Linked DNA regions of Aromatoleum aromaticum EbN1. The main gene of each other region encodes a partner of the protein of the gene in region 2 in a complex. Links are inferred from orthologs where the notes say so. Each region holds a gene or a part of one and is shown on either strand. Other genes may lie near its edges. The genes, in order: EBN1_RS15340 and EBN1_RS19270.

Evidence for each region.
Region 1: the proteins of EBN1_RS19270 (region 2) and EBN1_RS15340 are in contact, whole or in part, in a cryo-EM structure (PDB 9GE8), measured with the Escherichia coli proteins. The link is inferred for Aromatoleum aromaticum EbN1 from one-to-one orthologs.

Annotation. Positions count from the first base shown.
Region 1 is NC_006513.1:3,223,895-3,239,580, reverse strand. What follows is about bases 10,110-13,183. They hold EBN1_RS15340 (ABC transporter permease), read right to left. Parts: upstream 12,858-13,183; coding sequence 10,362-12,857; downstream 10,110-10,361. Other genes in these bases: EBN1_RS15335 (M20 aminoacylase family protein), read right to left, coding at 12,886-13,183; rmuC (DNA recombination protein RmuC), read right to left, coding at 10,110-10,199. Outside these bases: EBN1_RS15370 (DUF3320 domain-containing protein), read left to right, coding at 1-4,309; EBN1_RS15365 (hypothetical protein), read right to left, coding at 4,378-4,629; EBN1_RS15360 (Lon protease family protein), read right to left, coding at 4,786-7,206; EBN1_RS15355 (hypothetical protein), read right to left, coding at 7,310-7,483; GTP 3',8-cyclase MoaA, read left to right, coding at 7,881-8,960; more of rmuC, read right to left, coding at 8,994-10,109; more of EBN1_RS15335, read right to left, coding at 13,184-14,058; gdhA (NADP-specific glutamate dehydrogenase), read right to left, coding at 14,239-15,582.
Region 2 is NC_006513.1:4,035,251-4,050,753, reverse strand. Bases 5,445-8,335 are described here. They hold EBN1_RS19270 (ABC transporter ATP-binding protein), read left to right. Parts: upstream 5,445-6,472; coding sequence 6,473-7,198; downstream 7,199-8,335. Other genes in these bases: hpnE (hydroxysqualene dehydroxylase HpnE), read right to left, coding at 7,195-8,335; EBN1_RS19275 (arylesterase), read right to left, coding at 5,878-6,489; selD (selenide, water dikinase SelD), read left to right, coding at 5,445-5,847. Also shown: EBN1_RS19300 (bifunctional acetate--CoA ligase family protein/GNAT family N-acetyltransferase), read right to left, coding at 1-907; EBN1_RS19295 (sensor histidine kinase), read right to left, coding at 1,143-2,792; EBN1_RS19290 (class I SAM-dependent methyltransferase), read left to right, coding at 3,122-3,688; tRNA 2-selenouridine(34) synthase MnmH, read right to left, coding at 3,657-4,751; more of selD, read left to right, coding at 4,807-5,444; more of hpnE, read right to left, coding at 8,336-8,517; presqualene diphosphate synthase HpnD, read right to left, coding at 8,552-9,385; squalene synthase HpnC, read right to left, coding at 9,382-10,215; EBN1_RS19250 (ABC transporter ATP-binding protein), read left to right, coding at 10,466-11,143; EBN1_RS19245 (ABC transporter permease), read left to right, coding at 11,175-13,721; EBN1_RS19240 (lipocalin-like domain-containing protein), read left to right, coding at 13,721-14,833; EBN1_RS19230 (tyrosine-protein phosphatase), read left to right, coding at 15,065-15,503.

The DNA.
Region 1 (15,686 bases), 820 kb from region 2 along the record:
TCTTGCGCTGGGTTTCCTGCATTGGTACGAGGCGGAATCCTCCGACAAGCTTCGCAAGGCGCCGTTGCTGCTCGTGCCCGTCGAGCTGTCCCGGACCGGCACCCGGGATGTCTTCCGGCTGCGCTACAGCGACGACGACCTCATTCAGAACCTGTCGCTGGCGGCGAAGCTCAAGACGGACTTTGCGCTCGATCTGCCGCAGTACATGGCTGATGCGAACGCCGACGCCTCCGAGATGCCGGGCACCGAATCGTTCCACGAGGCCGTTTCCGCGTGCATCTCGAAGCAGCCCCGCTGGAAAGTGGTACGCGACGAGATCCACCTCGGTTTTTTCTCGTTCGGCAAATTCCTGATGTTCAACGACCTCGACGAGGCAGTCTGGCCCGAGGACAAGCGGCCCAGCGAACATCCGGTTCTCGGGCGCCTGCTCGGCGAAGGCTTTTCGAACGAAGTGGCTTTCGTCGCCGAGGACACCCGCCTCGACACGATCATCGAGCCGGGCGAAGTGCGCTTCGTGCGCGACGCCGACAGCAGCCAGACGATGGCGATCCTCGAGGCGCGGGAAGGCCGCAACCTGGTGATCCAGGGGCCACCGGGCACAGGGAAATCCCAGACCATCACGAACATCGTCGCCGAGCTGTTGGCGGGCGGCAAAAAAGTGCTTTTCGTTGCCGAGAAAATGGCGGCGCTCGAAGTGGTCAAGCGCCGCCTCGACGAGTGTCACCTGGGCGACGCGGTTCTCGAACTGCACAGCCACAAGGCGACCAAGCAATCGGTGATTCGGGAGCTCGAACGCACTTTGCAGCAAGGTCGACCGCTGGCCGCCGACGGCGCGGACGACCTGGCGGCGCTCAAGACAGTGCGCGACGAGCTGAATGCGTATTGCGAAGCAGTCAATACGGCCACCGGCACGCGCGCAATCCCCTTCATCACCGCGCTGGGCCATTATTTGCGCATCAGGCGCACGCATGAGAGCTTGCCGGCATGGTCCTTCGAGCCGATGAAGGCCTGGTCCCAGCGAGACTACGCCCGCGCCCGCGAGAAGGTCGCGGAGCTGGCGCGTCACGTGCGGGAAAACGGCCGGCCGTCGCTCAACACATTCCACGGGACTGCGTGCACGACGTTCTCGCCCGTCCAGCAGGCGCAGGTCACGGAGGAGCTCCGGCACATCGTCACGGTGCTGGCGCGCCTGCTGGAGTCGGCCGGGCAGCTGGCTGCTCGCTTCGGACTCGAACACCCGGCCACGCTCCAGGATGTCGACGTGATCTGTCGCACGGCGCGGCGTGCGGCCGAAGCGCCCCCGCTCAGCGGCATGCGGCTGGATAGCGCAGCGTGGAAGGCGGCGCCGGAGTCCATTCGGGCGCTCGTCGCGGCTGGCCGCCTGATGGCTTCGATGCGCGCCGCGCACGACGGGATGCTGATCGAACAGGCATGGGAGCAGGATCTGCTGACCGAGCGCCAGCACCTCGCGCAGCTGGGCGAAAAGTGGTGGCGCGTTTTCTCGGGCGCCTATCGACGTGCCCGTGCCCGCCTTCAGGGCCTGTGCAAAAAGCCGCCGCCCAAGGACAACGCCTCGGCGCTCGCACTGGTAGACCACATCCTCGGCTACCAGCTGGGCAAGCGCAGCTACGACCAGCATCTCGCGCTCGGTGAAACGCTTTTCGGCGCCCAATGGGTGGGCGAACGTTCCGACTGGGAAGCCCTCGGGCGGTCGAGCGAATGGGTCATCGCCCTCCACGACGACATCGGCAAAGGGCTTCTGCCTGCCGGCATCGTCGACTTCCTTGCCGGCCACTCCGATGCCGACAGTCCGGGCACTTCGATCGCAACGATCCTCGCCGCTGCCAGCGACTTGCGGACGCGGCTCACGACGATCGTCGCCCTTCTGGGTTTCGCCCGGAACCGGCCGGCGTCCACGCTCCTCGACTCCCCTTGTGCCGAGCTGCGCGAGCAGCTTTCGACGTGGCTCGAGGCGGTGCCGACGATCTACGAGACGATCCGCTTCAACGCCCTTCACGACGAACTCGCCGCGCTCGGATTGCCCGAGGTGGCGCAGGCGGCAGCGGACTGGGAGCGCGACGCGGACGACCTCGTTCATGCGTTCGACTACAGTTGGTACGCGGGGCTCGTCGCCCAGGCCTACGGCGCCTCGCCTGCGCTCGCCCGGTTCGACCGGATCAAGCAGGCGCACCTCATCGACCGCTTCCGCCACCTCGACCAGCTGTCCCTGGGCCACGCGCAGGCCGGCCTCGCCAAGCGGATATGGGAGATCCAGCCGCGTCTTTCCGATCCGGGAGAGATGGCCGTCGTGCGCAACGAGGCCAACAAGAAGCGGCGCCTCATGCCGATCCGCCAGCTCATGGATCAGGCCGGCCGCGCGGTGCAGGCGATCAAGCCTGTCTTCATGATGAGCCCGATGTCCATCGCCAGCTTCCTGCCGCCCGGCAAAGTCGAGTTCGACGTCGTCATCTTCGACGAAGCCTCGCAGGTGAAAGCGGTCGATGCGTTCGGCGCGCTGCTGCGGGGGCGGCAGGCGATCGTCGTCGGCGACACGCGCCAGATGCCGCCCACCGATTTCTTCGGGCGCGACGTCGAAGTCGACGAAGAGGACAACGTGACCGCCGACATCGAAAGCGTGCTGTCGCTCTTTCGCGCGCGCGGCGCCCAGGAGCGCTATCTCAGCTGGCATTACCGCAGCCGCCACGAATCGCTGATTGCCGTATCCAATGTCGAGTTCTACGAGCGCAGGCTCACGATCTTCCCGTCGTCGGGCACGAATGCGCTGGCTACGGGTTTGGAGATGGTTTGTCTTCCGCATGCGCTGTACGACCGGGGGCGCACGCGCACCAATCGCGAGGAAGCCCGCGCGGTCGCACAGGCGGTGATGGACCATGCGACAACGCACCCGGGCCTGTCGCTGGGCGTCGTGGCATTCAGCGTCGCGCAGCGCGACCTGATTCAGGTGGAGCTGGAGTTGTTGCGACGCAAATCACCCGGGCCGGAGCGGTTCTTCACCGAGGCCCATCCGACCGAGCCGTTCTTTGTCAAGAACCTGGAAAACGTGCAGGGCGACGAGCGTGACCGCATCTTCATCAGCATCGGGTACGGGCGCAACGAATCCGGACGTATCGCGAAAGAGTTCGGTCCGCTGAACCGCGAAGGTGGCGAGCGGCGCCTCAACGTACTCATCAGCCGCGCGAAGATGGGCATGACCGTCTTCAGCAACTTCCGCGGCGAGGAACTCGACCTCGACGAGACTGCGAGTCACGGCGTGCGGGCGCTCAAGCACTTCCTCAAGTACGCCGAGACCCGCGTGCTGGACATCCCGCGGGAAACGGGGCGTACCCCCGACTCGCCGTTCGAGCTGGAGGTGATGAGCGCGCTGCAGGCGCGCGGCTACCGGATCGAACCCCAGGTCGGCACGGCCGGATATTTCATCGACATGGCGGTCAAGGACCCGGAGCTGCCGGGTCGTTACGTCCTCGCGATCGAATGCGACGGGGCGGCCTATCACAGCTCACGTTCGGCTCGCGACCGGGACCGCCTGCGCCAGGGCGTTCTGGAAGGCCTCGGCTGGATCTTCCACCGGATCTGGAGCACCGACTGGTTTCGTGACCCGGGGCGTGAACTCGACCGCGCGATCGCCGCGATCGAGGCCGCGTGCGCACTACGCAAGGCGGCCCGCCCCGTTCAACCGGCCGTCAAGCCCGTGAACGCGCCGCTCATAGAGCGTGCGCAGCCGGACACGGAAACGACTTCGCCCGGCGTCGCGACTTACCGCAAAGCCGTTCTGCCGCGCTGGAAAGGCACCGAGGCGATCCATGAGGTCGGCCTCCCGCAACTGGCGGACCTCATGCAGAAGGTTGTGGCGATCGAAGCGCCTGTCCATGAAGCCGAGGTGACCCGGCGCCTCATGGAGGCCTTCGGCGTGAGCCGTGCCGGCAGTCGCATTACGCAAGCGGTCTCGAGGGCTGTCCAACACGGCGTGCGTTCCGGGCTGTTCAACCATGCGGGCGGATTCCTCCATACCGAGCCCCGCGGCGAGGTGCAGGCAAGAAGCCGCAGTGCCTTCGCGCCGGGCGAGCGCCGGATCGAATGGGTCTCACCGGAGGAACTGGACGCCGCGCTGCTGCAGGCGATCCAGGCCGGTTTCTCGATGGATCGGGATGCGGCCATCACCAGCGCCCTCGAGGCCCTGGGCTTCGGGCGCGCCTCGGCCAACATTGCCGGCGTCCTGGGTGAACGGCTCGACACGCTTCTCGCAACCGGCCGTATCCGGCTCGTCGCGGATCGCTATGCCGTAGCCTGAATTCAAGCCTGTTGGAGAAACGGGGTCGATCGTCGAGGACCAGGCAAACGGGACCGGTTGCGCAAGATCTACCCCCGCCAGATCACCCAGAGCTTTTGCTGCCACCCCAGCGAACCCCACCAGCGCTCCCCTTCCTCGTACAACGTGATGCCGTCGGAAGTGAGCGTGTAGTAGTGGGCGAGCAGGCCCACTCTCGCGCGAGGAGCGATGTAACCGTTGCGCTCCAGGTAGCCGAAGAAATGCACCGCCAGCGGAACCCCTTCGAGGTGCATCAGGCACGACACGTCCAGAAGGCGTATGAACGGATGTCCCGAGCGCATCGCCCGCAATATCTTGAGAACGTGCCATCTATGGGGAACCCGTTCCGGCCTGGACAATTCAATGGCGCTCGAGATCATCGTAGGCTCCAGGATGGGCAGAGACACTACCTGAAGCAAATTCCACTCCTGCCTTGCCCCCAAGGCAGGGACCGTGCCTCAATGATCGCTCCGCCGGCGGTGGCGATGCGTACGCCCAGGCCCTTCGGCAAACGCATGCTTCGCTGCCGTCATTGTGGCGAGCGCCGAAGCGACGCGTTGATTGATGCTTTCCTTGGGCAGGACGCCCTTCGCATCGGGCGTACCCGCGGCCAGCCCGGTCAGCACGGTCATTGCCTCATCGACCGTTGCGACGCTGTAGATGTGAAATTGTCCGTTTCGCGCCGCTTCGACGACGTCATTGCGCAGCATCAGGTGACGTACGCTCGCCGACGGGATCACGACGCCCTGCTCCCCGGTCAGTCCGCATATCGCGCAGAGGTCGAAGAATCCTTCAACCTTTTCGTTCACGCCGCCGATCACCTGGACCTCGCCGAGCTGATTGACCGATCCGGTAACGCCGAACGACTGGCGGATCGGCAGCTGCGCGAGCGCGGACAGCAGCGCACACAGCTCCGCGAGCGACGCGGAGTCGCCTTCGACCGGCACGTACGACTGCTCGAACACGAGACTCGCCGACAGCGACAGCGGCTGATGGCGGGCATAGCGGGATGCGAGGAAAGCCGAGAGAATCAGTACGCCTTTCGAGTGAAGCGCCCCCCCGAGCTCGATTTCGCGTTCGATATCGATGACGTCGCCTTCACCGAGCCGCGCCGTCGCGGTGATCCGCACCGGATGGCCGAAACGCTCTCCCGCCAGGTCGACGATCACCAGGCCGTTGATCTGGCCGCAACGCTCGCCCGACGTCGAAATCAGTGTCGTCCCCTCGACCATCGCTTCGAGCACCCGCTCGGAGTAGCGCGCATAACGGCGTGCACGCGAAGCCACGGCGAGATCGACCTGTGCACGCCCGATGATCGTCAGCTTCGCGTTGCGCGCATGATAGTCCGCCTCGCGCATCACGTCGGCGAGCAGGCGAGTCTGCAGCGTCAGCCGTCCGCCGTCTTCGGCGATGCGGGCGCCGTGTTCGACCATGCCGGCGATGCCGCTGCGGTCGAGCGGAAGCAGGTCCGCGGAGCGTGCCAGCGTCGCCAGAAGGTGTGCGTAACGCACGACGTTCTCGGCCGTCCGCGGCAGATCGTCATCGAAGTCGGCGCCCACCTTGAAGAGCTCGGGGAAATCGGGATCGTGCTCGGTCAGCAGGAAGAACAGCTCGCGATCGCCGATCAGCACGACCTTGATGTCGCACGGCACCGGCTCCGGCTCGAGGGTCACGATGCTGGTCCAGCCCTGCGCTTCGGCCGGAGGTTCGATGCGGATCTCGCGCCCTCGCAGCACCCGCTTGAGTCCATCCCAGGCAAAGGGTTGCCCGAGCAGGCGCTCGACATCGATGATCAAATAGCCACCACAGGCCCGGTGCAACGCTCCGGCACGGATCAGGTTGAAGTGCGTCACCAGCGTGCCCATCTGCGCGACGTGCTCGATGCGGCCGATAAGATTGACGAAATTCGGATTGTCCTCGTATACGACGGGCGCTCCGTGCGTCGCCGAGTGATCGACGAGGAGGTTGATCTGGTAACGGTGGAACCGCGTCCGTGCTTCGTCCTCGGAGGCGTCTTCCTCGTTTTCGCCGCCGGCCCACTCGTCGCCGCTGTCGAGCAATTCGGCGCTGATCGCCGAAAGGAAACTCCCCACCTGCTCCAGGTCCGCATAGCGCTCGCGCAAGCCCCGCATCAGGTGCGACACAGCCGGCGCCAGCGCATCGCGCGCGGCCCGCTTCATGGCCTCGTGCAGTTCCTTCCGCCAGCCGGGAAATTGCTCGAGCAGATCGGTGAGCCGCTCGCTCCAGGCGCCGACCTTCGCCTCGATCGCATCCCGCTCGGGCTGCTGCAAGGCCTCGAACCCCTCCGGCGACATCGTTTCCCCGTCGCGAATGGGTGCAAAGACGAAGCCTTCGGGCGTTCGGAGCAGGGAAATTCCTTCCGCCGCGCACGCCTGCCCGAGCTCACGCAGCGCAGCTTCCTCGCGCGACTTGTGCGCTTCCTGCAAGGATTCGCTGCGGCTGCTGTAAGTGTCGCTGTCGAGGGCGGCGTCGATCGCCGGCCGCAATTCGCGGATGAACGCCTGCATGTCGGCACGCAGCATCGCACCTCGCCCCGCCGGCAGGTTCAGCAGCCGCGGGCGCAGCGGATCGTCGAAGTTGTGCAGATAGCACAGGTCCCGGGGTACTTCGCCCTGGTCCGCGAATTCGCGCAACACCCGCTGCACCGCGACATGGCGACCCGTGCCGGATTCACCGAGAACGAAAACATGGTACCCGGGCTGGCGCATCGCAAGACCGAAACGCAGCGCGTCCTCGGCCCGTGCCTGCCCCAGCCCTCCCGGCAGATCGGGGAGACCGGCTGTCGAATCGAATTCGAATACGTCCGGGGCACAGACCACGCGCAGCCGGTCCGCAGGCAGCGGCTCGAAATCGGCCATATCGTCGTTCTCCAGATGCCGAAATGAAACGGGAGCTTCGGGCCCACCTGCCCGAAGCTCCCGTCATGATCCCCTTCAATCCGCCCGAACGGCAAGCCGCCGATCAACCATAATCCCTGCGCCGCACGTCGTTCCCCCAGCGGTGATTGTTGGGGCTGATCTCGTTTTCGAACTGTGGAAAACGCCGGTCGTGCTCGAGAAGCAGCGACATGATCGTTGCGCCGTGTTCGCGCGGAAACCCCTGTCGGGTACCGCCGCGCGTGTCGGTCATCAGCATGAAAAGGAACTTCCGACACTCCGGGCTTCCCCATACCAGGTCGATTTTTCGCAGATGCGGAAACCGCTCGTAAAGCACTTCGGTAGGCGTCTCGGTGACTCTTCCCCTCATCGGAACCACTCCATCCGGCCTCGTACAGCCGTTGAAATCCAGAATTCGTTTTTATATCCGACAAGCCGATTCCGAACCACCGAGACCAGCAAGCTGTCGTGACACAGTGCGCAGGCCGAAGGAACACGATGGATTCAGGCAGCGGATCGCGCGCCTTGCGCGCCCTGTCGATGCTGCCGATAATGAACAAAGCCATTGGCTGCCATCCTGGCTGCTTGCTCCAGGACAAGGAATCCGCAGGCCCGGCGTCCAATAATCGCCAAAAGCTCTCAGCGAACCGCCTTACATGAAAATCATCCCGATCCAGCCCGATCCTTCGACCGCCTTGCAAGCCGTCGCCGGCACCGCCTATCCCACGGACGGCCCACTGAAGGATCGCCGGGACCGGGCAGTGCAGGATCTCAGGATTTCCGTCACCGACCGCTGCAATTTCCGCTGCATCTACTGCATGCCGCGCTCGGTGTTCGGGGCGGACTACCCGTTCCTGCCGCGCAAGGAATTGCTGTCGTTCGAGGAAATCACCCGGATCGCCCGCCGCTTTGCAACACGCGGCGTGCGCAAGATCCGCATCACCGGCGGCGAGCCGCTGCTGCGCAAGCATGTCGAGAACCTCATCGAAATGCTGGCGCAGATTCCCGACGTCGAACTGACGCTCACGACCAACGGCGTGCTGCTGCCGAAAATGGCGCGTACCTTGAAGGACGCAGGCCTCGATCGCGTGACGATCAGCCTCGACGCGATCGACGACCCGACTTTCCGGCTCATGAACGATGCCGATTTCCCGGTCGCGGCGGTGCTCGAAGGCATCGCCGCGGCAAAGGACGCAGGGCTCGGACCGATCAAGGTGAACATGGTCGTCAAGCGTGGCGTCAATGATCAGGGCATCCTCGACATGGCACGTCATTTCCGCGGCAGCGGCCACATCCTGCGCTTCATCGAGTTCATGGACGTCGGCAGCTCGAACGGCTGGAAGCTGGATTCGGTCGTGCCGTCGCGTGAAATCATCCAACGCATCGACCAGGTCTTTCCGCTCGAACAGGTCGATCCCAACTACACCGGCGAAGTCGCCGAGCGCTGGCGCTATCGCGACGGCGCCGGCGAGATCGGCGTCATCTCGTCGGTGACGCAGGCGTTCTGCTCGACCTGCTCGCGCATCCGGCTGTCGACCGAAGGAAAACTCTATACCTGCCTGTTCGCGCAGACCGGCCACGATCTGCGCGACATGCTGCGCGCGGGCGTCTCCGATGCCGAGCTGGACCAGACGATCGCCGGCGTGTGGCACAACCGGGAAGACCGCTACTCGGAAATCCGCACCGCGAACACCGCCGGACTGCGCAAGATCGAGATGTCCTACATCGGCGGCTGAGCCACACCGGCGACACGCATACCCATCTCCCCGTCAGCCCGCACCGCCTTCTGCCCGCCTCGCGGGCGCCACCATCACCGGAACCAGTTCGTCGCTGGCACCCTGGTCGAGCTGCGCCGACTCGATCTTCTGGAAATGCGCGGTGATCTTGCGTGAGCTGACCTGCACGTCCTGAACATCCTTGCTTGCCTGCTCGATGTGACGCACGAGCGCATTCATGCGTTCGTCGAAGCGCGCAAAGTCCTTCGCCAGCTTGCCGAGCGCATCCTTGATGACGTGCACCTGCTTGCGCGTCTCGACGTCCTTCAATACCGCGCGCGCAGTGTTCAGCACGGCCATCAGCGTGGTCGGCGACACGATCCATATCCGGCGCCCCTGCGCGTAGGCCACGACCTCCGGATGATGGGCATGGATCTCCGCGAACACGGCCTCGGCGGGCACGAACATCACCGCGCCGTCGGAAGTCACGTCGGAGATGATGTATTTCGACGCGATCGCGTCCACATGGCGCCTGATATCCGCGCGGAATGCCGTCTGCGCGAGCTTGCGGTCGATGTCGGAAACGCCTTGGCCGACCATACGGTGGTAGTTTTCGAGCGGAAACTTCGAATCGACGCCGACAAGGCCAGTCGGCTCGGGCAGGCGCAGCGCGCAATCGACACGCGTGTTGTTCGGCAGCGTGTGCTGGAATTCGTAGGAATCGGGCGGCAGCATGTTCCGCACCAGGGCCTCGAGCTGCACCTCGCCGAATGCCCCGCGCGCGCGCTTGTCGCCGAGCAGTTCCTGCAGGCTGACGACGTTCGTGGTCAGGCCGTCGATCTTTTTCTGCGCCTCGTCGATCGTCGCGAGCCTGGCCATGACGTTCGTGAACGTCTCGTTGGTCTTGCGAAAACCTTCGTCGAGGCGCTCGTTGACGTGGCCGGACAGGGTTTCGAGACGACGATCGACGCTGCGCGTCATTGCTTCGATGCTCGCGGCGAGCTGGCCCGAGGCGCCCGCAAGGCCGCGCTGCAGCAGGTCGCGGTCGGCGCGCGCATGTTCCGCCAGCCGGTCGGCCTGGCGCGCGAGACCGTCGTGCAGGTCGCCGAGCATCGCGCGATGCTGTCCGGCGAGCGCGGCGCCGACTTCGCCGACGAGCACGTCGGGGAGATCCTGTTCGAGCCGACGCATGCGCCACGCCAGCCAGACGACGATCACGATCAGTCCGGCCACCAGCCCGGCCAGCATGTATTCAGGCATCCGCAGCCCACTCCGTTCGAAATCGTGCCGGATTATAGCGACGATGATTCGGCGCGCCTCGCCCGATTGCAATTACCGTGGCGGGGCAACCGGCCGGAGGCACCGGACTGCGGCACACAGTCGGCCGCGACGTCGCACGGATGCCGGCGGTCCGCGCCGCCATCACCCCGCTGCCCGCAGGCTCGCGAGCGGCGGGCGCGCGAGCAGCTTGCGCGTGCCGAACCAGCCCCCGGCGACGACACCGACCGCGCCGATGACGATCGCGAGCAAGGTCGGCCACGGCGCCGGCACATACGTCATCTTGAACACGTAATGCGCAAGCGCCCAGCCGATCACCGTCGCACCGACACCGGCGAGCGCCCCGGCGACGCCGCCGAGCACGAGAAATTCGGCGAGCAGCGCGTCGCGCACCTGGCGGTTGCGCGCCCCGAGCGTGCGCAGCACCGCGAGTTCGTAATCGCGCTCGTCGTGCGTCGATTGCAGCGCCGCGTACAGCACGACGAACCCTGCCAGCACCGCGAAGCCGAACACGAACTGCACGATCAGCACCAGCTTGTCGGTCATCGAGCGGACCTGCTCGATGACTGCGCCGACGTCGATGACGGACAGGTTCGGGAAGCGGGCCACCAGCGCGGCCGTGAACGCGTGGCTTTCAAGCGGCAGACGAAAGCTCGTGATCAGGCTCGCCGGATCGGCTTCGAGCATGCCGGGCGCGGCGATGAAAAAGAAATTGACGCGCATCGAATTCCAATCGAGCTCGCGCACGCTCGTGATCGGTGCCTCGACGAGACGTCCGGCAATATCGAAGCGCACGCGGTCGCCGATCTGCAACGCGAAAGTCTGCGCGAGGCCTTTCTCGACCGAGAACTGAGGTTCGCGCTGATCGCCGTGCCAGCGTCCGTCCGCGACCCGATTTCCGTCGGGAAGCATGGCGCCGTAGCTCAGGTTGAATTCCCGTTCGGCGAGCCGTTTCGTGCGCTGATCGACGAAATCGTCCGGGTCGACCGGCCGGTCGTTGATCGCGACCAGGCGGCCGCGGATCATCGGCATGATGTCGGGGGCAACGAGTCCGTGGTCCACGAAGAACGCTGCGAGCGGTTCGCGCTGATCGGGCTGGATGTTGATGATGAAGCGGTTCGGCGCGTCCGGCGGCGTCATCCCGCGCCAGTTCTCGAGCAGATCGGTACGCACCAGCGTCAGCAGCAGAAGCGCTGTCATCCCGAGCCCGAGTGCGGTCGCCTGGATCACGCTGCCCGTCATCCGTCGCGCGAGCGACGCGAGGCCGTAGCGCCAGCCCCCCTGGCGGATCGTGCGGCGGCCCCTGGACCCGGCAATCGCATGCAGTACGCCCCAGGCTGCGAGCGCAAACAGGCCGAGCGCCGCCGCAAAGCCGGCCGCGACTGTCGCGCCGAGCTTCAGGTCGCCGGCGATCCAGAAAATGATCGCGAGCAGCGCGCCGGCCCCGCACGCCCAGGCGAGCCCGCTGACCGGCTCGACCGCGCCCATTTCGCGCCGCAGCACCCGCACGGTTGATACGTTCCCGAGCCGCAGCAGTTGCGGCAGCACGAAGCCGACCAGCAGCACCATGCCGACCGCCACGCCATGCGCAAACGGCAGCAGCGACGGCGCTGGCAGCTCCGCCTCCATCACTTCGGCGAGCACCGCCGCAAGCCCGAACTGCACCGCCCACCCGGCCGCACCGCCGAGCGTCGCCGCGACGAGCCCGAAGAACACGAACTCGCCGATGACGATCCACAACACCTGCGCCTGGCCCGCGCCGAGGCAGCGCATCACCGCGCAGCCATCGAGATGACGCTGCATGAAGCGGCGCGCCGCGAGGCCGACTGCGACCGCGGCGAGGATCACCGCGAGGAGCGCCGCGAGCCGCAGGAAGCGCTGCGCCTGGTCGAGCGCACCGCGCACCTCGGGGCGCGCATTCTCGATGCTTTCGACCTCCTGACCGCGCCCGAGCCGCTGCTGCGCCCAGCGTTCGAAACCCGCGACGGCCTCCGGCTCGCCCGCCAGGTGCAGCCGCCACCTCGCGCGGCTGCCGGCGATCAACAGGCCCGTTGCGGGCAGGTCAGCGGCATTGAAGATCGCGCGCGGCAGCAGGCTGAAGAAATTCGCGCCGCGGTCAGACTCGAACGTCACCATGGCCCCAACCAGGAACTCGAGCTGCCCGAGTCCGACCTTGTCGCCGACGGCGACGCCGAGCGCGGCGAAAAGTCGTTCGTCGAGCCAGACTTCGCCATGCTGCGGCATTCGTTCGGCGACCGCATCCGGCCGGTTAGGACCGGGCGCGACGCGCACGCTGCCGCGCAGCGGATAGTCCGCCTCGACCGCCTTGACGCCGGCAAGCTGGGCCGCCTCTGCCGTGCTCACCATGCTGGTGAATACCACCGTCTCGGCGGTCCGCAGGCCGCGCCGCCGTGCTTCGTCCGCAAATTGCCGGTCCCACGGCCGGTCGGCACGCAGCAACAGGTCGCCCCCGAGCAGCTGGTTCGCTTCGCGGTCCAGCCCGCGTGACACGCGGTCGGCAAGGAAACCCACGCTCGTCAGGCTCGCCACCGCGATGACGATGGCGATGCCGAGCAGGAGCAGCTCGCCCGCGCGCAGGTCGCGCAACATCATGCGCCACGCGAGCCGGACGGTTTTCATGTCGAGCGGAGAGTCCTGTCGCGCCCGCTCATCGCGCCGGAGCCAGCACCTTGCGCACCAGTTCGACCCAGTACGCGACGCCCGTCGCGATGATGTCGTCGTTGAAGTCGTAAGTCGGATTGTGCAGCATGCACCCGCCCTCGCCCTCCCCGTTGCCGATCCAGACATAGCAGCCGGGCTTGCGCTGCAGGAAGTACGCGAAGTCCTCGGCCCCCATGCTCGGGCGCGCGTCGGTCGCGACATTCACCGAGCCGACCAGTTCGCTCGCAACTTCCGCACACATGGCAGCTTCCGCCGCGCTGTTTATCGTCGGCGGATAGCCGCGGCGGTAATCCAGCGTAACCTCGACATCGAACGCCGCGGCGACGCCGTCGCAGATGCGCTGCAGCCCCGATTCGATCCGGTCCTGAACGGTTTCGCTGAAGGCGCGCACAGTGCCGCACAACCGGGCGCGGTCGGGAATCACGTTGTATGCCTCGCCGGCATTGAACCGCGTGACGGAAACCACCGCCGAGTCGATCGGATCGAGGGTACGGCTGACGATGGTCTGGATCGCCTGCACCAGCGCCGCGCCCGCGGTCACCGGGTCGGCGCCCAGATGAGGCATCGCCGCATGGGCGCCGTGGCCGCGCACGTCGATGTCGAAACGGTCCGCGCTCGCCATGACCGGGCCACTGCGCACGCCGAACTGTCCGGCGGGCATGCCGGGCCAGTTGTGCATGCCGAAAACGGACTCCATCGGGAAACGTTCGAACAGGCCGTCCTCGATCATCGCCAGTCCGCCCCCTTCGCCCTCCTCGGCAGGCTGGAAAATCAGGTACACCGTGCCGTCGAAGTCGCGTCGCGCCGCGAGCGCGTCGGCCGCCCCGAGCAGCATCGTGGCATGTCCGTCATGCCCGCACGCGTGCATGCACCCTTCGTGCACGGAACGGTGGGCGAACTCGTTGCGCTCCTGCATCGGCAACGCGTCGATATCGGCGCGCAGGCCGATCGCCCGCAGGCCGCGCCCGCCGCGCACGACACCAACGACGCCGGTCCTGCCGAGCCCGCGGTGGACTTCGATGCCCGCCGTCTCCAGATGGCGCGCGATCAGCTCGGCGGTACGGTGTTCGGCGAACGCGAGCTCGGGATGGGCGTGGAGGTCGCGGCGTATCTCGGTGAGTTTCGCGAGACGGGGCCGGATGGATTCGATGACGCTCATGTCTGCCCCCTTGGGAACCGGGTTTCGGTGACGTTGTGCGAAAACATCGAGTGTAATGATCCTGGCGCCGGCCGTCGAACCCGGGCGCCGTCTGCTCGGTCGCAGCCGCGAATTGCTTCCGTTCCACCGGGAAGGCCGGGCCTCCGAGTGAAGAGTGTTGCCGCCTTCGTTACGAAGGCTTCAGATGACGCCCTGAGAAAGCATCGCGTCCGCGACCTTGACGAAACCTGCGACGTTTGCGCCGTCGGAGTAATTCACGGAGCCGTCGGGCTTGGTGCCGTACTGCAGGCACATGTGGTGAATCCCCTGCATGATCTCGAGCAGGCGCCCATCGACCTCTTCGCGCGTCCACGACAGGCGCATCGCGTTCTGGCTCATCTCGAGGCCGGAAGTGGCCACCCCACCGGCATTGCTCGCCTTGCCTGGCGCATACAGCACGCCGTTCTTCTCGAACACGCGCACGGCAGCCGCATTGGACGGCATGTTCGCGCCCTCGGCGACGCAACTGACGCCGTTGCGCACGAGCACCGCGGCGTCGTCGCCGTCGAGCTCGTTCTGCGTCGCACACGGGAACGCGATGTCGACCGGCACGTGCCACGGCCGCCTGCCGGGCTCGAAATGCAGACCGAGTCGCTCGGCGTATTCGCTGACGCGACCGTAATGGACGTTCTTGACGTCCATCAGCACCGCGAGCTTCTCGGGCGTGAAACCCGCCTCGTCGATGACGGTGCCGCTCGAGTCGGACGCGGTGATGACCTTCGCGCCGAGCGCCATCGCCTTCTCGATGCCGTACTGCGCGACGTTGCCCGAGCCCGAGACCGAGACCGTCATGCCCGCCATCGTCTTGCCGACGTGACGCAGCATCTCCTCGGCGAAATACACCATGCCGTAACCGGTCGCTTCCGGACGGATCAGCGAGCCGCCAAAGCTCAGCCCCTTGCCCGTGAATACGCAGCTCGCCTTGTTCGACAGCTTTTTCATCATGCCGGCGAGAAAGCCGATCTCGCGCCCTCCGACGCCGATGTCACCCGCCGGCACATCGGTATCCGAGCCGACATGCCGATACAGTTCGGTCATGAAGCTCTGGCAAAAACGCATCACCTCGCCGGGGCTGCGCCCTTTCGGATCGAAGTCGGAGCCGCCCTTGCCGCCGCCCATCGGCAGCGTCGTCAAGGCGTTCTTGAACGTCTGCTCGAATGCCAGGAATTTCAGCACCGACAGGTTCACCGACGGATGGAAGCGCAGGCCCCCCTTGAACGGCCCGATCGCCGAGCTGTGCTGGATGCGGTAGCCGCGGTTGACCTGGACTTCGCCGCGGTCGTCGACCCACGACACACGGAACTGGATGGCGCGCTCCGGCTCGATGAGGCGGTCAAGCAGGCCGTGCTCGGCATAACGCGGATATTCGGTGATGAACGGCACGAGGCTTTCCATCACCTCGGCCACCGCCTGGATGAACTCGGGCTGACCGGGATTGCGTTGTTCTACATGGGACAGGAACTCTTCGAGGGACTTATAGCGCATTGCATTGACCTTTGGCAGGAAGGTGACCGGACGCCCGCGAGACGCGGGCGGACGAGGATTTTCCTTGAAGTTGCCGTTCCCTGCACTATTTTCGTTGATCACGC
Region 2 (15,503 bases):
GGTTGCCGCGCGGGCGGAAGTGCGAGAACAGCGCGTTGGCCGCGGCGAAGAGCTGCCCCATGTTGTACAGGCGGATGACGCCGGCCCGCCGCAGCGCGGCATCGAAGACCGCGTCGTTGCCGCTCATCGACCCCGAATGCGAGCGGATCGCCCGTGACACGTCCGGGTGGCGCCCGACCTTGATCAGCAGCACCGGCTTGACACGCGCCGCGCCGCGCAGCGCGCTCATGAAGCGGCGTGCGTCGCGGATGCCTTCGACATACATGATGATGCTCTCGGTGCGCGGGTCCGAGATCATGTATTCGAGCACTTCGCCGAAGTCGATGTCGCTCGACGAGCCGAGCGAGACGACTGCCGAGAAGCCGATGTTGTTCGGTTCGGCCCAGTCCAGAATCGACGTGCACAGCGCCCCCGACTGCGAGATCAGCCCGATCGTGCCCTTGATCGCGCTGACGTGTGCGAAAGTCGCGTTCAGGCCCAGCACCGGACGCATGATGCCGAGGCAGTTCGGGCCGAGCAGGCGAATGCGGTAGCGGCGTGCCGCTTCGACGACGTGGCGTTCGAGCAGCGCGCCGCGCGGGCCGGTCTCGGAGAATCCCGTCGACATGATGATGACCGCCTTCACGCCGGCGCGGCCGCAGCCCTCGACGATCGCCAGCACCCGGTCGGCGCGCACCGCAATGACCACGAGGTCGAGCCGGTGCGGCACGTCCTCGACGGACTTGTAGCACGGCACTCCCAGCACCGATTCGTGCTTCGGGTTGACGGCGAACAGCCGGCCGCGAAAACCCGCGTTCTGCATGTTGCGGATTACCACGTTGCCCAGCGATGTTTCACGCTGGCTCGCGCCGATCACGCCGACCGATTTGGGTTCGAGCAGGGGACTGAGGTAGTGCTTCTCTTTCATTTTTTATCGCCTGAATATACAGGGTCCGTAACCGCTGGCCATGGGTCGCGAAGCCATGGAAACCTTCGTTGGCCACGCTTCGGTGAGTACCGGAATTGCAGTCGTTACAGTCTGGTCGAATCTGAGCCGAGTGCAAGCTTACTGCAGTGCACCATGAACCATTGTGACATAAGTGGCAAGGCATTCCGATCGGGATTTTCCGCAATCCGGGTGGTCCATCGGACGGCGCGGGCGTTCAGCCGCCGAGCGTGAAATAGAAGCTCGCGCCCTCGTCAGGTTTCGATTTCGCCCAGATATGCCCGCCGTGGCGCTCGATGATGCGGCAGGTCGTCGCGAGGCCTATCCCGGAGCCCGGAAAATCGGTGCTGCGGTGCAGGCGATGAAAGGCGCGGAACAGGTTGCCGGCGAGCGTCATGTCGAAGCCGGCGCCGTCGTCCGTGATGCAGAACACGCGCTGGTCCAGATCCCGCCTGGCGGTCAGCGAGATGTGGGCGACCGGGTTGCGCGAAGAAAATTTCCACGCGTTGCCGAGCAGGTTCTGGAGCGCGCGCTGCATCAGTCCGCGGTCGGCAGTCACGATCAGGTCCCGCGTTATTTCCACTTCGACGCATCGCTCCGGCTCGCTCCGGCGCAGTTCGTCGATGACCTGGATCGCGAGTTCCGACAGATCGAAGGTTTCCTTCTGCAGCGAGTGGCGCGCCAGTTGGGCGAGCTTGATCAGGTCGTCGATGAGGTGCGACATGCGCATGCCGGCCTTGCGGATGCGCACGATGTGTTCCCGTGCGTCAGGATCGATGCGCTCGCCGAGTTCTTCCTCGAGGATGCGGGCGAACCCGTCGATCGCGCGCAGCGGCGCGCGCAGGTCGTGCGACACCGAATACGAAAACGCCTTGAGCTCGCGGTTCGCCGCTTCCAGCTCGACAGTGCGGGCGCGCACCCGGGCTTCGAGTTCCCGGTTGATGTTGCGCAGCGTCATCTCCGCGATCTTGCGCGCCGAAATGTCGAACAGCGTTCCCGCCAGGCCGCGCGGCGCCGTGTCGTCTTCGTCGCCGCGGTCCACGCGATGCGCAGTCGCCTCGACCCAGCGTATCTCGCCGTTTCGCGTCAGCAACCGCAATTGGGCGGTCCAGGCCGGGAGTTCCAGCCGGTGGATCAGCGATATCTGGTGCTCCGCCGCGGCGCGGTCGTCGGGGTGGAAGTGATCGATCAGCGCGCTGTCGAGGCTCTCCTCCAGGGTGTAGCCGGTGATCGTTTCCCAGCCACGGTTCAGGAACGTCAGCCGGCCCTTTTCATCGGTGCGGAAGAGGATCTCGTTGACCGACTCGATCAGCTCGCGATAGCGCACCTGGTTCTCGCGCAGCGACTGGTCGGACTCGACCCGCTGCGTGATGTCCCGCCCGATGCCGTGGTAGCCGGCGAAGTTTCCGTCGCGGTAGAGGGGGCGACCGACCAGTTCGAGATAGCGGCGCCTCCCGGTATTGTCGTGGCGGCACAGCGTCAGGTTCAGCGGTGCCTGCTGCGCAAGGCTCGCCTGGCATGCGTCCCTGTGCGCGAGGGCCTCCCCGGAGTCGAGTTCCCAAGGCGTGCGGCCGAGGAATTCGAGCGGGTCGATCCGCGAGTGCTCCTGCAGGCCCGCGGTGATGTGAACATAGCGGTGCTGCGCATCGGTCTTCCATTGCCAGTCCGACGACAGGTCGAGCAGTTCGACGAGTTCGGCGGAATCGAAGCCGGCGACGCCGGGCGCCTCGCGGGCCGCCGGCCGGCGCCGGAAAACATGCCAGGCGAACAGCGCGACGAGAACCAGGAGCAGGCCTGCGAGCGGCGCGACCAGCGGCAACGCGGAGGCGAACAGTGGCGGGTGGGCCAGCAGTGGGGAGGAAGTCATCAGCGCCGCCGCGAGTGCCGCACCGGCAAGTCGATGCGCCCACGCCTGAAAAGACTCATGAGACGTTTTCACAGCGTTTTCGTCGGAGTGAGTCGGGGTCGGAACCACGGGTGGCCCGCGCTTTTCAGGGGATCTTACCTGCCGGGGCGGGGACTCGGCGTGCCATTGCTCTGAATTGTTACGCATAAGCCGGACGGGCGGCCGAGTCGACTGCCCGAAACGGGTTGTGAACGCGCTACCGGCGTCGTCGCCGAAGAGGCCTCGTCATGCCTCGGGGGGCCGGCTAGAATCCATGCCGCCCGCACCGGAAAACGACACAAAGGAAACCGATGACAACCTTCCCTGATTCAGCCGTTGCCGATCCTTCGGCGTGGGTCGCGCGCTTTGCGCCACTGATCCCCGTCGGCGGCCGCGTGCTCGATTTCGCGTGCGGCCATGGCCGGCATGCGCGCTGGCTGGCCCGCCATGGATGGGAAGTCGAGGCGGTGGACCGGGACGTGGCGGCGCTGGCGACGTTCGCCGGCGAGCCGCGCGTCAGCGTCGCCCAGGCGGACCTCGAAAACGGGGACTGGCCTTACGGGACGGCGTGCTTCGACGCGATCGTCGTGACCAATTATCTCTACCGGCCGCGTCTCGGACTGCTGCTCGACTGCCTCGCCGCGGACGGCGTGCTGATTTACGAAACCTTCATGCTCGGCAACGAGCGCTTCGGCAGGCCCGCCAACCCCGAATTTCTGCTGCGCCCCGGCGAACTGCTCGAACGCCTCGCCGGCGATTACACGATCGTCGCCTTCGAGCAGGGCGAAGTCGCCCGGCCGCGGCCGGCGGTCGTGCAGCGCGTGTGCGCCGTCAAGGGGCAGGGCCTCACGGTGTTGCCGGATCGGCCACCCGAGTAAGCGCTTCGGGCTGCGCCGCGGCGGCAGCGAGTATGCGCCGTGCCAGCGCCTCGATCCCGGCCGGCGACAGGTCGTCGCTCGTGAAGATCGGCGCGCTCGGAAAGCGGGTGAAATTCCTGTTCTGCGAGCGGTGGTAGAGCGGATCGTAGTGCAGCTCGATGAACTCGGCGAAAAGCGTCGGCAGGTCGTGCGCCGCGGCAAGGGTCTTCCAGCGTTCCAGCGTCTCGTTGCTCTGCAGGCCCTTGAGGAAGTCGATTTTCTTCTGCAGGTCGGCGATGTCGTCGCCGAGGTACGCGTAGTCGCGCACGAGGAACTCGAGGCGCGCTTCGCGGCTGGCTTCGATCGCGACGCAAGGGCTCGCGCGCATCTGCCGGATCAGCGCCTCGGGCACCTGGATGCGGCCGATCTTGCGGCTTTCGGCCTCGACGAACACCGGCCGCGCCGGGTCGAGCGCGTGCAGGGTGCGGAACAGTTCGGTTTCGAACGATTTCTGCGTCGGCTGCGGACGGTCCGGCAGCGCGCCGAGCACGGAGCCCTTGTGCGCGGCGAGATGCTCGAGATCGAGCACCTGCGCGCCGAGCTTTGCCAGCGCGTCGAGGACGCGCGTCTTGGCGCTGCCCGTGGCCCCGCACACGACGCGCAGGTCGAAGCGCGCCGGGAGTTCTTCGAGTTCCGCGACCACCATCCGGCGCCACGTCTTGTAGCCGCCTTCGAGCTGGCACGCATCCCAGCCGATCAGCCGCAGCCAGGTGACGAACGCGCCGCTGCGCTGGCCGCCGCGCCAGCAATACACCAGCGGCCGCCAGTTCTTCGGTTTATCGTGGAAGCGGGTTTTCAGGTGATGCGCGATGTTCTCGGCGACCATCGCCGCGCCGATGCGCCGCGCCTCGAACGCGGACTGTTGCTTGTAGATCGTGCCGACGACGACACGCTGGGCGTTGTCGAGCACCGGGCAGCTGATCGCGCCGGGAATGCGGTCTTCGTCGAATTCGGCCGGGCTGCGGGCGTCGATGACCTCGTCAAAGGCGGACAGCTGTGCTACGGTCGCGATGCCTTTTTTCATGCGTTGTCGCGGTGCTCCGGCCTGCGCCGGGCAACCGTTTCTCCCCCTGGAATCCATGGATCAGATCAAACTCACGCAATTCTCCCACGGCGGCGGATGCGGCTGCAAAATCGCTCCCGCCGTGCTGTCGAAGCTGCTCGCGCACGCCCCGGCGGGCCTGGTCCCGCCGGATCTGCTGGTCGGCACCGAGACCGCCGACGACGCCGCGGTGTATCGCCTCAACGACCGCCAGGCGATCGTCGCGACGACCGACTTCTTCACGCCGATCGTCGACGACCCGTATGATTTCGGCCGCATCGCCGCGACCAACGCGCTGTCCGACGTCTACGCGATGGGCGGGCGCCCGATCATGGCGCTCGCGATCGTCGGCATGCCGATCGACAAGCTGCCGCCCGAAGTCATCGGCCGCATCCTCGAAGGCGGCGCGTCGGTGTGCCGCGACGCCGGCATCCCGATCGCCGGCGGGCATTCGATCGACGTCCTCGAACCGATCTACGGGCTCGTCGGCCTGGGCGTCGTCGACCCCGCCCAGGTCAAGACCAACGCCGGCGCGAAGGCCGGCGACGTGCTGATCCTGACCAAGCCGCTCGGCATCGGCATCCTGTCGGCCGGGCTCAAGAAAGGCCTGCTCGAAAAGGCCGACTATGCCGCAATGCTGCACTGGACGACGCTCCTGAACCGGGTCGGGATGCACCTGGCCGGCATGGCGGGCGTGCATGCGGTGACCGATGTCACCGGTTTCGGCCTGGCCGGGCACCTGCTCGAAATCTGCCGCGGCTCGAACCTCACGGCGAGCGTGTCGTTCGGCGAAGTGCCGACGATCGACGCGGCGCTGCGCCTCGTGCGCGACGGCATCGCGACGGGCGCCTCGACGCGCAACTGGGCGAGCTACGGCGAATCGATCCGCTTCGCGCCCGAAGCGCCGGAGTGGCAGCGCAAGCTCGTCACCGATCCGCAGACGAGCGGCGGGCTGCTGATCGCGTGCGCGCCCGACGCCGTGGACGAAGTGCTCGCGGCGATCCGCGCGGAGCAGGGCAGCGACGGCCGCGTCATCGGCCGGATGGAGGTGGGCGAACCGCTGCTGCGGATCGTTTGACGACGGCGACGCAGGCTGCGCGCGCCCCGGCTATCCCTTCAGCATCGGCGCGAGCTGCTTCCAGACGGTGTCGACGATGAGTTCCTGCGCTTCGGCCGTCGGGTGGATGCCGTCGGACTGGAACATCTCGTGACGCTCGGCGAAGCCGTCGAGCAGGAACGGCACCAGCGGCACCTTGTGCTCGCGTGCGACGTCGGCGAAAGTCTGCTCGAAGCGCTGCCTGTAAGGGGGGCCGTAATTCGGCGGCATCTGCATGCCGATCAGCAGCACGCGGGTGCCACGGCTGCGCGCGGCCTCGATCATCGCGGCGAGGTTCTCCGCGAGCAGCCGCGGCGGCAGGCCGCGCAGGCCGTCGTTGGCGCCGAGTTCGAGGATCAGCAGGTCCGGTTCGTGGCGGTCGAGCGCCGCCGGCAGGCGCGAGCGCCCGCCCGAGGACGTCTCGCCGCTGACGCTGCCGTTGATCACTGTGTGGCGGAACCCTTCGCGTTCGAGGCGCGTCTGGAGCAGGGTGGGCCAGTCCTGCTTCGCACGCAGGCCGTAGCCGGCCGAGAGGCTGTCGCCCCACACCAGTATCGTCGCCGCCTGCCCGGCGCCTGAAACCATTATTGCGAAGAAGAAGATCACGATGGATCGCAGCAGCATGGAGTTCTCCGTTCCGGTGATCGAGGTCGCCGGCCTGTCCAAAAGCGTCCCGCTCGGGGATGGCGCGGGGGTCCTGCGCATTCTGCAGGATGTTTCGTTCAGCGTGGGCGCCGGCGAGTCGGTCGCGATCGTCGGCGCGTCCGGCTCCGGCAAATCCACGCTGCTCGGATTGCTCGCCGGGCTCGATGTTCCCAGCGCCGGCACCGTGCGTCTCCAGGGCACCGACATTTTCTCGCTCGACGAGGATGCGCGCGCGGCGTTGCGCGGCGAATCGGTCGGCTTCGTGTTCCAGTCGTTCCAGCTGCTGCCGGCGCTGACCGCCCTCGAAAACGTCATGCTGCCGCTCGAGCTCGCCGGCGCCGATGATGCCGACGCCATCGCGCGCCAGTGGCTCGGGCGGGTCGGCCTCGCCGCGCGCGTGCGCCATTACCCGAAGCATCTTTCCGGCGGCGAACAGCAGCGCGTCGCGCTCGCCCGCGCGTTCGCGCCGAGCCCTCGGCTGCTGCTCGCCGACGAGCCGACCGGCAACCTCGATGCGGCGACCGGCGAGGCGATCATCGAGCTGATCTTTTCGCTGAACCGCGAAGCGGGCACGACGCTGATCCTCGTGACCCATGACGAATCGCTGGCGCGCCGTTGCGGGCGGATATTGCGGATGCACAACGGCGCGCTGAGCGAGCCCGCGATTGAGCTCGGTACGGCAAGCTAGCGGTTCGCCTCGGGGGCTGTCGGCTCGAGCGCCTGCAGCACGCGCGCCGCGGTCGCGACGCCCGAGCGCACCGCGGATTCGAGCGTAGCCGGATAGTCCGGGTCGAGATAGTCGCCGGCAAGCCACAGCCCGGGGAGCGGCGTCTGCGGGCCGGGGCGGGCGAGGCCCGGGCGGCACGCGAAAGTCGCGCGCTTCTCGGTGATGACCTGCGACCATTCCGCCGCGGGCAGGCGGCGTCCGAGCTGGCGTTCGAGCTGCGCGTGCACCGCGAGTGTGAGCGCTTCGCGCGACAGCGCCTCGTGTGTGCCGTGCGTGCTGATCACACAGGCAATGAGGCCCGCCGGGCCGCCGAGCCGGCCGCGGTCGAACGCCCACTGCGCGGGGCCGTCGACGAGGCCGATCATCGCGTGCGCGAGCCGCAGCGGCGCGCCGAGCGCGAGGTACACGGTCGTAATCGGTTCGCTCGACAGCGCGTCGATCTTCGCCGCGAGCCGGGCGCAGCCGTCGAGCGGGGCGAGCAACGCGCCGGCGTGATGCGGCGCGGCGGCGACGACGACGTGCGCGTAGCGCTGGTCGGCCGGATCGCCTTCGAGACGGAATCCGCCGGCGACGGGGCGGATCGCCTCGACCGCGGTGCCGGTGCGCAGCTTGCCGCGCCGCACGGCCAGATAGCGCGCCGCCGGCACCGGGAAGAGTTCGGACAGGTCGACGCGCGGGATCAGCAGCTCGCTCGCCGAAGCGCCCGCCGCGAGGCTGTCGCGCAGGACGCTCGCGAAGACCTGCGCCGACGCTTCGGCGACCGGCGTGTTCAGTGCCGCGACGCACAGCGGCTCCCACACCAGGCGCGACAGCCGCTCGGACTGGCGCGTGTCGCGCAGCAGCTCTGCGACAGTCAGCTGCGCTTCGACGCGGAAACGCTGTTTTTTGAGGAAGCGCATCAGCCGCAGCATCGCGAGCCGGTCCGCCCAGCCCAGGCCGGTCGCGCGGAGCAGCCCGATCGCCAGATGCAGCGGCGCCGGCAGCCGGGCCGCCTGCAGGTGCATGTGGCCGGGAGTGTGCAGCGTCAGCGGCAGGTGTTCGAGCAGTTTCGGCGAGCCGCCCGTGAGGCGCAGCAGGCGGGTGAGTTCGGTGTAGGCGCCGATCAGGATGTGCTGGCCGTTATCGACGCGCCAGCCGTCCTTCGCGACGACCCGCGCGCGCCCGCCCAGCGTGTGCGAGCGCTCGAACACCGTCACCGGCACGTGCCGCCGCGCGAGCTCGACCGCACATGCGAGCCCCGCGTAGCCGGCGCCGATGATCGCGACGGGCTGCTGCGTCACGCCACCGCCGTCGCCGGTTCGCCCGCGCCGCGCGTCACGCCCGCACCCACGTCGACCCGGCAATCCACAGTTTTCTCACCGGTGTCAGCGACGTGCGCCGGTCGAGCACCTGGAAGCCGTCGCGCGCGATCTCGTCGAGCAGCGTGCGATAGATCGCCGCCATCACGATGCCCGGGCGCTGAGCCTTGCGATCGACCGCGGGCAGGTGCTGAAACGCCTGGTCGTAGAACGTCCGCGCCCGGTCGGCCTGGAACTGCATCAGCGCGCGAAAGTTGTCGCCGCCGTGTCCTTCGAGGATCTGGCTCGCCGGCACCTCAAAGCGCTGCAGGTCCTCGATCGGCAGATAGATCCGCCCGCGCCGCGCGTCCTCGCCGACATCGCGGATGATGTTCGTGAGCTGCAGCGCGATGCCCAGGTCGTGCGCGTACTTCAGCGTCTGGCGGTCGCGGTAGCCGAAGATCTCGGCCGCGAGCAGGCCGACGACGCTCGCGGCGCGGTAGCAGTACAGCTGCAGCCCCTTGAAGTCGAGGTAGCGCGTCTGCCGCAGGTCCATCTCCATGCCGTCGATGACTTCGAACATCTGCTCGCGCGGCAGGTTGAAGCGGGCAAGCACGTCCTTCAGCGCGAGGCCGACCGGATGGCTCGGGGCGCCGGCATACACCCGCGCGATTTCCTGGCGCCACCAGTCCAGCTTGTTCTGCGCGACCTGCACGTCGTTGCATTCATCGACGATGTCGTCGACCTCGCGGCAGAACGCATACAGCGCGATGATCGCCTGCCGCCGCTCCGGCGGCAGGAACAGGAAGCTGTAATAGAAGCTCGAGCCGCTTTTTGCAGCCTTGTCCTGGCAGTACTCATGAGGGCTCATCCGATTCCTTCATATCGCAGGGCGCGCCACGCGAGCCGCGGCCAGTCGGTGCGGCCGAGCATCGGGCGGCGGCGGAACACGTCGTAGTCCGCAGCTTCGATCAGTTCGAGGATGCGCAGGCCGCCGGCGACCATCAGGCGCAGCTCCCAGCCGATGCGGCCCGGCAGGCGGCGTGCGAGCGGCGCGCCTTCGAGCATCGTCGCGCGCGCCCGCTGCACCTCGAACGTCATCAGCGCGCGCCAGCGCTCGTCGCAGCGGCCGGCGTCGATGTCCGCTTCGCCGACGCCGAAGCGCGCGAGGTCGTCCTGCGGCACGTAGATGCGGCGCTTCGCCCGGTCGACCGCGACGTCCTGCCAGAAGTTGATCAGCTGCAGGCTGGTGCAGATCCTGTCCGACAGCCGCAGGTTGTCCGGCGTTGCCGCGCCGTACAGATGCAGCAGCAGGCGCCCCACCGGGTTCGCCGAGCGGCGGCAATAATCGGTCAACTCGGCGAAGTCGGCGTAGCGCGTCTTGCCGACGTCCTGGCTGAACGCGTCGAGGAGGTCGCGGAACAGCGGCAGCGGCAGCGCGTGGGTGCGGATGTTGCGGGCGAGGCGGTCGAACATCGGCGCGAGCCCGGCATCGCGAGGCGGTGCGCCGCGCCCGATCGCGTCGAGTTCGAGGCGGTAGTCGTTCAACCGCGCCAGGCGCGCGACGGCCGGCGCGTCGCCTTCGTCGGCGATGTCGTCGGCGCTGCGCGCGAACGCGTAAATGGCTTCCACCGGCTCGCGCAAACGGGCCGGAAGCAGCAGCGACGCGACAGGAAAGTTCTCGTAGTGATCGACGGGCATGGCGGGGCGCCGGGAGTATACGCGATCGGCGCAGCGCCTTCCGGTGTTCGGCGCCCATTTGTTCGGCGCCTATTTGTTCGATTGGCCCCCGCGTTGCCTGCCGCATCGAGCGGGACAGCAGGGCGACAAGCACCGCCGTTCGGATTATTGTTCGAGGCTGCATGCGAGCGGCGTGTCCCGCGACGGAGGCGGGAGCCGAAGCGGGAGCGGGGTGTGCGGCATTCTTCGTCAACGAGGGGACGCTGAACCGATGCTGGAACTCGACGGCCTGGCGAAACGCTTCGACGGGCAATCCGGGCGGGCGCTTTTCTCGCACGTGTCGCTGCGGCTCGCGCCCGGCGAGTGCGTCGCGATCATGGGGGAATCCGGTGTCGGCAAGTCGACGCTCCTGAACTGCATCGCCGGGCTCGAAGCTGTCGATGCGGGTAGCATCCGGCTTGACGGCACCGAGCTCGTCGCGCTCGACGACGACGCTTTCGCGCGGCTGCGGCGGCGCAGCTACGGTTTCGTGTTCCAGGCTTTTCACCTGCTGCCGCATCTGACGCTCGCGCAGAACGTCGCGTTGCCGCTGTGGCTGCTCGACTGCGCCGGCGCGGAGGCGCGCGAGCGGGCGACAGCGATGCTCGCGCAGGTCGGGCTCGCCGAGCGCGCCGGCGACTGGCCGCGGCATCTGTCCGGCGGCGAGATGCAGCGCGTCGCGATCGCTCGCGCGCTGGTGCATCGGCCGGCGCTGGTGCTCGCCGACGAGCCGACCGGCAACCTCGACGCCGAGCGCGCCGTCGACGTCCTCGAACTGCTGCTCGGCAGCATCCGCAGCGCCGGCGCGATCGGGATTCTCGTTACGCATTCCCGCGCCGCGGCCGCGCGCACCGACCGCGTGCTGCGCCTGACCGCGACGGGCCTTGCCGAGGAGGCGGTCCCCGCGTGAGCGCTTCGCCGCGTCGCCCCAGGAAGCGCCAATGAACGCCGGGCTGCGCCACGTATTCCTCGCGAGCCTCGCCCGGCGGCGGCTCGCGACCGCGCTGTCGCTGCTCGCGATCGCGCTCGGCGTCGCGCTCGGCCTTGCGGTGCAGCTGATCCACGGCGCGGCGCTCGACGAATTCGGCCGCGGCATGCGCCTCGTCGCCGGCGAAGCGGACCTGCAGGTGATGGGGCCGCGCACCGGATTCGACGACACGCTCTACGTCCTGCTCGCGCAGCGGCCCGAAGTGGCCGATGCGAGCCCGATCCTCGAAGTCGAAGCGTCGTTGCCGCAGCGCGACGACACCTTGCGCGTGTTCGGCGTCGACGCGCTGCGCGTGCGGCGCGTGCAGCCGGCGCTGATGCCGGTGCCGGATGCGGAGACTGCCGGCGAATTCGCCGTCTTCGCCGCGGACGCGGTGTTCCTCAGCCCCGCCGCGCAAGCCGCGCTCGCGCTCGGAGTGGGCTCCGGCAGGGGCACCGGCGTGGACACGGACGGCACGCTTGCGGTCTTCGCCGGTCCGCGCGAAGAACACCTGCGCATCCTCGGCAGCGTGCCCGGCGCCGGCCGCGGCCAGCGCCTCGCGGTCATGGACATCGCCGCCGCACAGCGGCTGTTCGATCAGGTGGGGCGCGTCACGCGTATCGACCTGCGCCTCGCGCAAGGCGTCGACCGCGCGGCGGCGATCGAGCGGCTGCGTCCGCTGCTGCCGGCCGGCGTCGAGCTGCTCGCGCCCGAAGCCGCCGCGTCGCAGGTCGCCGGGCTGTCTCGCGCGTACCGCGTGAACCTCACGATGCTCGCCGCGATCGCGCTGCTGACGGGCGGCTTCCTCGTGTTCTCGACGCAGCTGCTGTCGGTCGTGCGCCGACGCCAGGAGCTCGCGTTCCTGCGCGCGCTCGGCCTCGACCGCCGCACCTTGCTGCGCGGCCTGCTCGCCGAAGGCGCGGTGCTCGGGCTGGTCGGCGGGCTGGTCGGTGTCGCGCTGGGCTACGTGCTGAGCGGGCTCGCGTTCTCGATCGTCGGCGCGGACCTCGGGGCCGGCTATTTCGAAGGTGTCGAACCCGGCCTGCGCTTCGAACCGCTCGCGACCGCGGCCTATCTCGTCCTCGGCATCGCAGCCGGCGTCGGCGGCGCGTGGCTGCCGGCGCGCGAAGCGAGTCGCGTCGCGCCGGCGCGGGCCTTGCGCGCCGGCGACGACGTCGAAGTGTTGCGGGCGCGCCCGCGCTGGCCTGCCGCGCTCGCGTCGCTGGGGCTCGCGCTGCTGCTGTGCCTGCTGCCGCCGCTCGGCGGCGTCCCGGTGTTCGGCTATGCGGCGATCGCGCTGATCCTCGCCGGCTCGGTGCTGGTCCTGCCGGCCGTCGTGCGGCTCGCGATGTGCGCCCTCGACGGCGGGCGTTCCGTCCTGTTGCGCCTCGCGCACGCCCGGCTCGCCGCCGCGCCCGGACAGGTCGTGGTCGCCGGGGCCGGCGTCGTCGCCAGCGTCGCGCTCGCCGCGGCGATGGCGATCATGGTGAGTTCGTTCCGCACTTCGGTCGACGACTGGCTGTCCGACGTGCTGTCTGCGGACCTCTACCTGCGCGCATCGTCGTCGGGCTCCAGCGCGAGCGCGTTCCTGACGCCCGAAGTCCTCGGCCAAGTTGCCGCGACGCCCGGAGTCTCGTCGGTGCAGCCGGTGCGTTACGACACGCTGCGGCTCGACGAAGCGCAGTTTCCCGTAACGCTGATCGCCCGTCCCGTCGCCGACGGGGCCGCCGTGCCGCTCGTCGAAGGCGAGGCCGCGAACCTGCGCAAACCCGACGACCTGCCGCCCGCGTGGGTATCCGAAGCGATGGCCGATCTTTTCCGCGTCGCCGTCGGCGACACGCTGTCGCTGCCGCTCGGCGGCGCGCCGCACCGCTTCCGCGTCGCTGGCGTGTGGCGCGACTATGCGCGGCAGCACGGTGCCGTGCTCGTCGAGCTTGCCGACTATCGGGCGCTGACCGGCGATTCCCGCTCGAACAACGTCGCGATCCGCGTCGCCTCCGGCGTGGAGGCGGAAGCGGTCGCGGTGGCGTTGCAGGCGCAGTTCGACGGACAGAATTTCGAGCTCGTCGCGCCGGGCGAGATCCGCACGAAGACGCTGGCGGTTTTCGATCGCACGTTCCTCGTTACATACCTGATGGAAGCCGTCGCGATCCTGATCGGCCTGTTCGGCGTCAGCACCAGCTTTGCCGCGCTCGCGACCGCGCGGCGCAAGGAATTCGGCATGCTGCGCCACTTGGGGCTGACGCGGCGGGACATCGGCCGGCTGCTCGCGCTCGAAGGGGCACTCGGCGCGGCAGTCGGCGTCGCGGTCGGCCTGGCGGCAGGCGGCGCGGTCGCGCTGGTGCTGGTCGAAGTCGTCAACCGCCAGAGCTTTCACTGGAGCATGGACATCCGGTGGCCACTGGCGGCGCTCGCCGCGTTCGCCGTCGCGGTGGTGCTGCTCGCCGCTGTCGCCGCGCGCTTGTCAGGCTACCAGGCGATGCGCCAGTCGGCGGTGCTCGCGGTGCGGGAGGACTGGTGATGCGCGCATTCGTCGCCGCAGTGCTGCTGTGGCTCGCGTCGAGCCTGGCGGCCGCACCGTCGGTGCGGAACGGGAGCAATGACGAGAGCGTTAACGGGAGCGATCGGCCCGACTACCCGCCGGTTGTCGCCGGCCGGCCGCTGCAGTTTCCCGCCGACCACGGCGCGCACCCCGATTACCGCACCGAGTGGTGGTACGTGACCGGCTGGGTCACGGACGAGGAGGGCGTCGAGCGCGGCTTCCAGGTCACGTTCTTTCGCGTGCGCACGCGCATCGGCGAGGACAACCCGAGCCGCTTCGCGCCGCGCCAGCTGATCCTCGCGCACGCCGCGGTCGCCGATCCCGCCGAAGGCCGGCTGCTGCACGCCGAACGCGGCGAACGTGCGCTCGACCCGCTGGCCGGCGCCGCGACCGGACACACCCGCGCGTGGATTGGCAACTGGGCGCTCGAATGGTCGCAGGACCATTACCGCACTTCGGTCGACGCCGACAGCTTCGCGTACGACCTGCGCTTCGACTCCGCCGGCCCGCCGCTGCCCAACGGCCAGGACGGCTTCAGCCAGAAAGCGCCCGACCCGCAGCACGCGAGCCATTACTACAGCCGTCCGCAGCTCGGCGTGAGCGGCAGCCTGCGCGTGCGGGGCAAAACGCACCGCGTCACCGGCCGCGCATGGCTGGATCATGAATGGTCGAGCGCCTACCTGCCGGAAAAAGCGCGCGGCTGGGACTGGATCGGCATCAACCTCTCCGACGGCGGCGCGCTGATGGCGTTTCGCATGCGCACCGCCACCGGCGAAGCGACGTGGACCGCCGGCACGCTGCGCCGCGGCGACGGCATGCCGCGCGCGCTCGCTCCCGCGCAGGTCACGTTCATCCCCGGGCGGCGCTGGCGCTCGCCGCGCACCGGCACCGAATACCCGGTCGAATGGCAGCTCGACATCGACGGCCGCCGCCTGGCACTGCAGCCGCTGATGGACGACCAGGAACTCGACAGCCGCGGCACGACCGGCGCCGTGTACTGGGAAGGTGCGGTGCGCCTTCTCGAAGACGGCCGCGAGATCGGCCGCGGCTACCTGGAGATGACCGGCTATGGCGAGCGCCTGCGAATGTAGCGTCGATGTAACGTCGAGCATCCCCCCTTCTATGTATAATCCGCGCTCCGGGCGTCGTTCGAATGCCCGGCGGGCGAGGGTGGCGGAATTGGTAGACGCACTGGATTTAGGTTCCAGCGCCGCAAGGCGTGAGAGTTCGAGTCTCTTCCCTCGCACCACCCGGTTTTTCCCGATCCGCATCCGCATCCGCATCAGCACTCTTTCCCGCGTCTTTTTCGACTCCCGCGCGGCATGATCGACCTGCATTGCCACATGCTCCCGGGCATCGACGACGGGGCGGCCGATCTTGCGACTGCGCTCGAAATGGCGCGCATCGCCGCGGCCGACGGCATCACTGTCGTCGCCTGCACGCCGCACATCTATCCGGGCATGTTCGACAACAACAGCGTCGGCATCGCCGCGGCGATCCATGCGCTGCAGCAGGAAATCGACGCCGCCGGAATCCCCCTGCGGCTGACCTGCGGGGCCGACGCGCACGTCACGCCGGAGCTGCTGTCGCGGCTCAAGGCGGGAAGCGTGCCGCGGCTCGGTGACAGTCGTTATTTTCTCCTCGAACCGCCGCACCACGTGGCGCCGCCGCGCTTCGAGGAATTCGTCTTCAACCTGCTCGCGTCCGGCTATGTCCCGGTCGTGACCCACCCGGAGCGGCTGACCTGGATCGAAAGCCGCT